Regions from separate parts of the Neobacillus sp. S1115 genome, predicted to be linked through region 2. Evidence: a T-box and tRNA genes for the amino acid it is inferred to sense, from the RefSeq annotation. Region 2 holds a T-box; the other holds one or more tRNA genes.

Region 1 (4,414 bases), 3.1 Mb from region 2:
CATTAGCACCACCTTATTCACAATAAATATGTTATATATATTTAAATGTGCTATACTTATTTGTATATAGTATAGTACATTTAAACAAATTCGGAAACAATAATTTTGACAAATTGGCTAATTTTTTCTTTTAATAAAAAAACCCGTCGGAAATCGGCAGGATACAGTACTACTTTTGACAATCTGGACAATAAAAAGTTTTTCGGGAAGAGATTGTTTCCATTTTGATTGTTGCCTCGCAACGTCGGCATTTCTCTCCCTCGCGATCGTATACTTGGCATAGTGGATTAAAACCGCCCGTTTTTTTATCACCCTTGAAAATCGGATTTTCCATGTAACCACCATTCTGAATGGCCACTTGGAGAATTTTTTTCATCGATTGAAACAATTGTGAACGGCTAGGTGGATTAATGTCATCAATGTCTTTGGTAGGTAAAATTTTTGCATCAAAGCAGATTTCAGCAGAATAGCAATTGCCAATTCCTGCAATAAACTCCTGATCCAAAAGTGTGGTCTTCAAACGGCCATGCTTGCTGCCAATTCGTTTAATAAATTCATCTAGTGTAAAACTGCTGTTCAGTGGTTCCGGCCCTAGATGGGAAAGTTTTTCTTCTGCTTCCTGATGGGAATATAAATGAAGATATCCCAGACGCAGACCAATAAAGTATAAATGTTCATTTCCGAAAGAAAGCTGAACCTGTATCGTTCGTTTAGGTTTATCTGCTTCCTGTCCATAAAACATCCATCCGCCGAGCATTAGATGCAATAACAGAACCTGCCCATTTTGGAGTTGAAAAAGAAGGTGTTTCCCCCTTCGATTGATGGTGGTTATTTTTTGATTAAGTACGGTTCTTTTAAAAAGTTCGGGATTCACATTTATTGATTTTTCACGGTTAACTTGGACATCGGTAATGGTTTTACCTGCAATCATTTGGCTTAAAAGAATCTTATAGTTTTCCATTTCCGGCAGTTCAGGCATAATGTCTTCCTCCAAAACTCTTTTCCTTTATGCTATCCAAAACGGGTAAAATCAAATAAAAAAACCGAATCATATCGACTCGGTTTTAAACAGTTACTCTATTGAAGTGGGCCTAAATGGACTTGAACCATCGACCTCACGCTTATCAGGCGTGCGCTCTAACCAGCTGAGCTATAGGCCCATAATAAAAAATAATTATCAAAGACGTATATAATTATAACAGGAATTCTTTTAATTGTCGATAAATATCACAGTCTTTTTCATTATTTTGATAATTGGCGCGCTGAATAGAAATTTATAATAGGTTCACAGCGTCAATCGGGCAGCACATTACTTAATCCTTTTCAAAATTACCTTCCATTCTTTTTAATAATTCATATGGACGGACCTTGAAAGCTTCATAGGGAGCCCAATTTCCCTCCATTGCATCTTTCACCCTGGGAATAAATTTACCTCTCTTAATATAGTGTGAAACATTGGAAGAATCGAGTTTGACGAATCGAACTTCCTTGGTCTCCTTGGATGTTTTAGGCTCACCGCCTGCATACTTTCCAAGAAAAACAATTGAAACAGTACTTCCATTTGAATACACACCCGATACTCCAATCAACTCAACTTGAATGCCTGTTTCCTCAAAAATCTCCCGAACAAGTGCCATGTCTAAAGTTTCTCCTTCATCAACGCCACCACCAGGAAGTTCCCACGTATCTGCTCTCCAATACGTTTTTACTAATAAAGTTTCTTGGTTCTCATTTGTAATATACCCACTAACCGTTATCGTCTGTTTTGTTTTTGTATATTCCCCCAATGAAGATAAATAGTCTTTTCGAGTATCTATAAAAATTTCGTCTATACTTGAAATGCGGTTTTGTAATTGTTTATACAACTCATCTTTAATAACACGCTCTTCAATTTTTATATATTCTTTATGACTCGGATACTCCCAGATAATCGTTACTTCCTCTTTCCCTTTTGTCATCCAGCGGCCGATAATTTTTGCCCCACTTTTTATTTTAGCCGGATAAATAAGTTCATCAAAAATTTCATTGAAATCACTTACCTTATCAGGAACAAGCAGATAAACTTCTCTTACATAAAACATTTTTTTCCCCTTTTCATTGAATTACACCAGTTTACGCGTTTTAATGAAATAGGTTCCATTTGTTAGTTCAATACAATTTAGCACAAAAAACGCCTTCCTGAAAATATTCAGAAGGCGTTCTTTTTAAAATCTATAGACAGGGGCAGTAGGAATCGAACCCACACTGAAGGTTTTGGAGACCTTAGTTCTACCTTTAAACTATGCCCCTATAAATGGTGGAGGGGGACGGATTCGAACCGCCGAACCCTGAGGGAGCGGATTTACAGTCCGCCGCGTTTAGCCACTTCGCTACCCCTCCATTATAAATTTTGCAAAAAAAATAATAGCGGCGGAGGGGATCGAACCCCCGACCTTACGGGTATGAACCGTACGCTCTAGCCAGCTGAGCTACACCGCCAAAAATAAAATATGAAAATGGTGGAGCCTAGCGGGATCGAACCGCTGACCTCCTGCGTGCAAAGCAGGCGCTCTCCCAGCTGAGCTAAGGCCCCATACTTTTAGATAATCGGGTAAACAGGATTCGAAGTTAACAACCCGTACATCCCGAACGTAGTGCTTTACCAAGCTAAGCTATTTCCCGTAATGAAAATGGTGCCGAGGACCGGAATCGAACCGGTACGGTAGTCACCTACCGCAGGATTTTAAGTCCTGTGCGTCTGCCAGTTCCGCCACCCCGGCATGTTTGGAGCGGAAGACGGGATTCGAACCCGCGACCCCCACCTTGGCAAGGTGGTGTTCTACCACTGAACTACTTCCGCATTTTGATCTTTTTGGTGCGGGTAAAGGGACTTGAACCCATACGGTATTACTACCACTAGAACCTGAATCTAGCGCGTCTGCCGATTCCGCCACACCCGCAAAGTAATAATATTGATTATTGGGATTTCATTCCCTCAAAACTAGATAATAAAGAAGAAGTATGATAAGAACGAGTTACCATTTTACATTGATAATTGTCTAGCTCCAGCGTCCAGCAACTAGTGTCCTTCGGTCTTTTCCCTACGATAAGTCAACATCGATTCGCTTCGCTCATCGTGTTTCCTTTATCTCAGTCAAAGTCCTCCAGGCCATACGTTGCTAACCGGCCGCTTCCGCTTTTCGATTTTGGTTAAGTCCTCGATCGATTAGTATCAGTCAGCTCCACACGTCACCGCGCTTCCACCTCTGACCTATCAACCTGATCATCTTTCAGGGATCTTACTAGCTTGACGCTATGGGAAATCTCATCTAGAGGGGGGCTTCATGCTTAGATGCTTTCAGCACTTATCCCGTCCGCACATAGCTACCCAGCGATGCCTTTGGCAAGACAACTGGTACACCAGCGGTGCGTCCATCCCGGTCCTCTCGTACTAAGGACAGCTCCTCTCAAATTTCCTGCGCCCACGACGGATAGGGACCGAACTGTCTCACGACGTTCTGAACCCAGCTCGCGTACCGCTTTAATGGGCGAACAGCCCAACCCTTGGGACCGACTACAGCCCCAGGATGCGATGAGCCGACATCGAGGTGCCAAACCTCCCCGTCGATGTGGACTCTTGGGGGAGATAAGCCTGTTATCCCCAGGGTAGCTTTTATCCGTTGAGCGATGGCCCTTCCATGCGGAACCACCGGATCACTAAGCCCGACTTTCGTCCCTGCTCGACTTGTAGGTCTCGCAGTCAAGCTCCCTTGTGCCTTTACACTCTGCGAATGATTTCCAACCATTCTGAGGGAACCTTTGGGCGCCTCCGTTACACTTTAGGAGGCGACCGCCCCAGTCAAACTGCCCACCTGACACTGTCTCCCACCCCGATCAGGGGTGCGGGTTAGAATTTCAATACAGCCAGGGTAGTATCCCACCGACGCCTCCACCGAAGCTGGCGCTCCGGCATCTCAGGCTCCTACCTATCCTGTACAAGCTGTACCAAAATTCAATATCAGGCTACAGTAAAGCTCCATGGGGTCTTTCCGTCCTGTCGCGGGTAACCTGCATCTTCACAGGTACTATAATTTCACCGAGTCTCTCGTTGAGACAGTGCCCAGATCGTTACGCCTTTCGTGCGGGTCGGAACTTACCCGACAAGGAATTTCGCTACCTTAGGACCGTTATAGTTACGGCCGCCGTTTACTGGGGCTTCGATTCAGAGCTTCGCTTACGCTAACCCCTCCTCTTAACCTTCCAGCACCGGGCAGGCGTCAGCCCCTATACTTCGCCTTGCGGCTTTGCAGAGACCTGTGTTTTTGCTAAACAGTCGCCTGGGCCTATTCACTGCGGCTCTTCGGGGCTATTCACCCCAAAAAGCACCCCTTCTCCCGAAGTTACGGGGTCATTTTGCCGAGTTCCTTAACGAGAG
Region 2 (4,414 bases):
CATTGGCTCACCAATAAGGAAGGAAATTTTAGAAGGCTCGTCGGACAGGGGGAGACGCTTCCTAGGGTTCACTAGCGGCCGGCCGATTCTGACCATTATGGGTGGAAGCCTGGGGGCAAGAAAGATCAATGAGGCAGTAAGAGGCTCGCTCAAAGAGCTGACGGCAAAGTACCAAATTGCTCATTTGTGTGGAAAAAATAACCTTGACCCCAGCCTTGAAGGTGTTCCAGGGTACAAGCAATTTGAATATGTACATGAAGAGCTCTCGGATATTTTAGCAGCAACAGACCTGGTGATTACAAGAGGAGGCTCTAATGCCATTTTTGAATTTTTGGCATTAAATATCCCGATGTTAATTGTTCCACTCGGTCTGCAGCAAAGCAGGGGCGACCAGATTTTAAACGCAAAAGCCTTTGCGCAAAAAGGATTCTCCCTCACCCTTGAAGAAGAAAAATTAACTAGCGAGTCACTTTTGAAACATTTAGAATCGCTTGACCAAAAAAGTGCGGAAATGCGCCAGAATATGAAGCGCTCTCAGCAAGGGGAAGCACTGCAGACGCTGGTGACGGAAATCAATAAATATAGATAAAAAGCTAGCGAAGGCTAGCTTTTTTAATTGGATTGGGTATTTAACTTTTCTAATTCATCTTGAATGGCATTCACGTCAATTCGTTCAAATAATGGCTTCACTTCAGTAATTTTGTCCGGGATAGAGTCGATAGATTCCCATGTAAATTCGGAACGAGCAAACATCTGATTGACCTCTTTGCTGGAAAACGGCAAAAACGGTGCTAATAATTGCGCTAAATTCAATATGACGATCGTACAATTGAAAATGGTTTGGTCACATTCGCTTTTATTTTCAGCAATTTGTTTCCATGGCTTTTGTTCGTCAAAATATTTATTCGTGTAGCGGACAAGACTGAAAACCTCTTCTAATGCCTGTTTGAAATGTCCGCCTTCAATATTCTTACCGACCGTCTGATAGGCCTTTTTAATTTTTGTTTGAATATCAGGTTTAATAGAACCAATTGGTACACGTCCCCCGTAGTATTTTTCAATAAACTTCAACGTCCTATTGACCAGGTTCCCATACCCGCCAAGCAACTCGGAGTTGTGGCTATAAATAAATTCCCGCCAGGAAAAATCAGTATCTCGATTCTCAGGTGCATTAATCGTTAAAAAATAGCGAATCGAATCGGGATGATATTTTTCCAAAATATCCGGCACCCACACAGCCCAATTGCGGCTGGTCGAAATCTTTTTCTTTTCAAGAGTTAAATATTCATTCGAAACAATATGGTCTGGCAGCTTTTTGTTTTGAATGCCGAGTAAAATCGCTGGCCAAATGATGCTATGAAAAGGAATATTGTCTTTTCCGTGCACATAATAAGAAACGGCCTCCTCACCCCAAAATTTTGAATCATTTTTTCCGGAATCTAAGGCCCATTTTTTGCTGGCGGAATAATACCCCGAGACTGCCTCAATCCAAACATAGATTTTTTTCTCTTCATAGCCTTTTACAGGAACGCTGATTCCCACTGGTAAATCTCTAGAGACAGCCCGGTCCTGTAAGCCTTCGTTGATGTATCTTTCAGTTAAATGGATAGCATTTTCCCGCCAGGCAGCATTCTCTTTAGCTCTGGAAACCAAGTTTGTGAGCGGTTCTTTGAAATTCTTTAATGAAAAATAGAAGTGCTCTGTTTGCCTAATGGCCGGAGTATTCTCACATAGCTTACACTTTTTCTCTAATAGGTCGATTGGGTCCAGAATGGTGGAGCAATAATCACATTGGTCGCCGCGTGATGGCTGACCGCAATTGGGACAAATCCCCTCGACGTATCGGTCAGGGAGAAACTGCTCGCAGGATTCACAATACGTTTGCTCGATTTCTTTTTTATAAATATAGCCATTGTTGATGAGGTCCAGGAAAATTTGCTGTACCGTTTTATGGTGATGCTCTGAATCTGTTCTCGTGTAACAATCGTATGAAAATCCCAGCCTTTTAAAATTGTCGTCGAACTCGTTGTGGTAGCGGTCGGCAATTGCCTTAGGGGAGACACCTTCCTGTTTGGCGCGGATGGCAATCGGCGTCCCGTTGCAGTCACTTCCCGAAACGTACAATACATTTTCTCCTCTTTGCTGATAATAACGGGCCAAAATATCGCCCGGCAAAAGGCTTGCGATATGGCCGAGATGCAGTGATCCATTCGCATACGGCCATGCTCCTCCAATAAATACATTCATTTTCGATTACCTCCTTTTTTTGAAAAACAAAAAACCCCGCCCTTATCCATAGAAAATAGATAAGGACGGGGTTGTATTAATATCCCGTGGTACCACCTTAATTTACTAATTGCTCACGCAATCAGTCTCTGCAAGTACGGAACGTTGATGTTCGATACTGTGGTTTTGATAACGAGTACCAACTCTCGCCGCAGCCTACTAATTACAGGGTGTAACGTTCAGAACGGAGCTCAGAGGCCATTGTTCAAATGAGTCACTTTGCTTCTTTTCAGCTCCCGAAGCTCTCTGGTGAAAGTATCGTCATTTTACTTTTCCTCGTCATCGCTTATGATGAATATATTGGATTTATTATAAAGGGTAAATTTCCCAAAATCAATTAATATTTGAAAAATGGACTTTAAGAATTGAACTGCAGGGATCTTTCTACCCTAATTTCCTAATCACAGCCCTCACTGGACTCCCATCAGCCTCCACCAAAGGCAGCGGCAATGCAGCCAACTCATAATCCCCTGGCTCCACCTCATCCAAGACCAATCCCTCTAAAATATGAATCCCACAGCGAGTAAGCTCATGGTGGGCGGAAAGTTCTTTACTATCCAACTCATCCACGGATGGCAAATCGAGTCCAAGCAGCCGTACACCCCGTTCAGAAAGATAAGCCGCTAACTCAGGCTCTACTGGGGGAATTGAGCTAGGAAACGCACGACGGTCTGACCAAGCATCAGTCCGAATTAAAAGCCGCTCAACCCCTTCCAAATCCACACCGTTAAGCTCCTTAACTCCTATTTTCGCCATATTCGGCAAATGAACAACCCGCGCCGGACCAATATACAAATTAATATCCAAATCAATTACCCTTTTTCCATCATTATCAAAATGGTAGGGGGCATCAATATGGGTGCCGGTGTGAGCACTCATATTGATTTCGCCGACATTGCAAGAGCCGCTCTCTTCCATACTCCAACTCACCCGATAAGAGAAAGGGGTATCCCCCGGCCAAACCGTAATATTGTTGTGCAACCGCTGCGAAATATCTATCCATTTATTCATTTAAATACCGCCTCCAACACATTTATAGCCTAAGTGTATTACAGCTTTGTCCTGAGGCTCAAGAGCTCCGGAAAGAATTGATGGTCAATGACCTTTTTTAAATATGTAACACCGGAGGATCCGCCAGTTCCCTTCTTATGCCCAATAATTCTCTCCACTGTCGTCATATGATGAAACCGCCAAAGCTGCTGCTGATTACCGATGTCGACCAGCTTTTCAGCCAGTTCGTAGAGGTCCCAGTATTTATCGGTATTGCGGTAAACCGTCAGCCAAGCCTCCTCGACACTGTTATTCGGCTCATAACACACCGACCAATCTCGTTTCAGAACAACCTTATCAACAGGTAATCCATTAGCCGCAAGGGCCGAGATGGCTGCATCATAAATGCTGGGCGCGCCAAGAGCATCGCACATCTTTTTATATAGATCAGCCTGATGCCGATAAACAGCCAATGTCCTAGGATTTTTCTGACCTAAAGCAAACTCAATCAACCTATTTTGATACGATTGGAACCCAGAAGAACGTCCAAGTTTATGGCGAAATTGCATGTAATCAGCAGGCGTCAAGGTCGTGAGAACATTCCACGCCTGGATTAACTGCTGCTGAATCCTAGAAACGCGCGACAGCATCTTGAATGATGGCTCCAAATCGTTTCGGAGAATACATTGGATGGCGGCGTTCAATTCGTGCAGAATCAGCTTCATCCATAGCTCGCTCGTCTGGTGGATGATGATAAACAGCATTTCATCGTGGTGGTCGGATAACCGGTTCTGGCTTGATAAAACTTTATCGAGATGAAGATAATCTCCGTAGGACATTTCTTTTTGAAAGTCAGTCTGAATTTCCTTGTCTAAATCCAAGTTTTGGTCTTGCGCATCGCTTTCCATATATCTAGGCTCCTTTAGGAAATTTTTAAAAAAAAGACCTAAGGCTACGCGACAATATCCCGCTCATTAACAAACTTTTCATACTGTTTTTCCGACATAATGATCTTTAAAACTTGAACAACCTTCCAAACTTCTTCAAAGGTGTTGTAAAGGGCAACCGGAGCCAGCCGGATAATATTAGGAGCACGGAAATCTGGAACGACCCCATTTTCCTTTAATGCTTTGCAAAT

Evidence for each region. A T-box is a leader RNA that pairs with one kind of tRNA and senses whether it is charged. The one in region 2 lies ahead of metG (methionine--tRNA ligase), so its partner is inferred to be a tRNA-Met.
Region 1: it has a tRNA-Met gene. The T-box ahead of metG (methionine--tRNA ligase) is inferred to sense a tRNA for this amino acid. The anticodon was not compared.

What each region holds. Positions count from the first base shown of each region.
Region 1 is NZ_AP038275.1:4,172,484-4,176,897, forward strand. It holds gene ACZ5B7_RS20145 (helix-turn-helix transcriptional regulator) at 1-3, opposite strand, end outside; gene mutM (bifunctional DNA-formamidopyrimidine glycosylase/DNA-(apurinic or apyrimidinic site) lyase) at 170-979, opposite strand; tRNA gene ACZ5B7_RS20155 (tRNA-Ile) at 1,087-1,160, opposite strand; gene ACZ5B7_RS20160 (NUDIX hydrolase) at 1,314-2,081, opposite strand; tRNA gene ACZ5B7_RS20165 (tRNA-Trp) at 2,219-2,289, opposite strand; tRNA gene ACZ5B7_RS20170 (tRNA-Tyr) at 2,295-2,379, opposite strand; tRNA gene ACZ5B7_RS20175 (tRNA-Met) at 2,405-2,478, opposite strand; tRNA gene ACZ5B7_RS20180 (tRNA-Ala) at 2,497-2,572, opposite strand; tRNA gene ACZ5B7_RS20185 (tRNA-Leu) at 2,671-2,759, opposite strand; tRNA gene ACZ5B7_RS20190 (tRNA-Gly) at 2,765-2,839, opposite strand; tRNA gene ACZ5B7_RS20195 (tRNA-Leu) at 2,853-2,939, opposite strand; rRNA gene ACZ5B7_RS20200 (23S ribosomal RNA) at 3,186-4,414, opposite strand, start outside.
Region 2 is NZ_AP038275.1:1,073,057-1,077,470, forward strand. It holds gene ACZ5B7_RS05215 (undecaprenyldiphospho-muramoylpentapeptide beta-N-acetylglucosaminyltransferase) at 1-589, shown strand, start outside; gene metG (methionine--tRNA ligase) at 613-2,247, opposite strand; T-box leader at 2,306-2,578, opposite strand; gene kynB (arylformamidase) at 2,671-3,297, opposite strand; gene kynA (tryptophan 2,3-dioxygenase) at 3,336-4,184, opposite strand; gene kynU (kynureninase) at 4,229-4,414, opposite strand, start outside.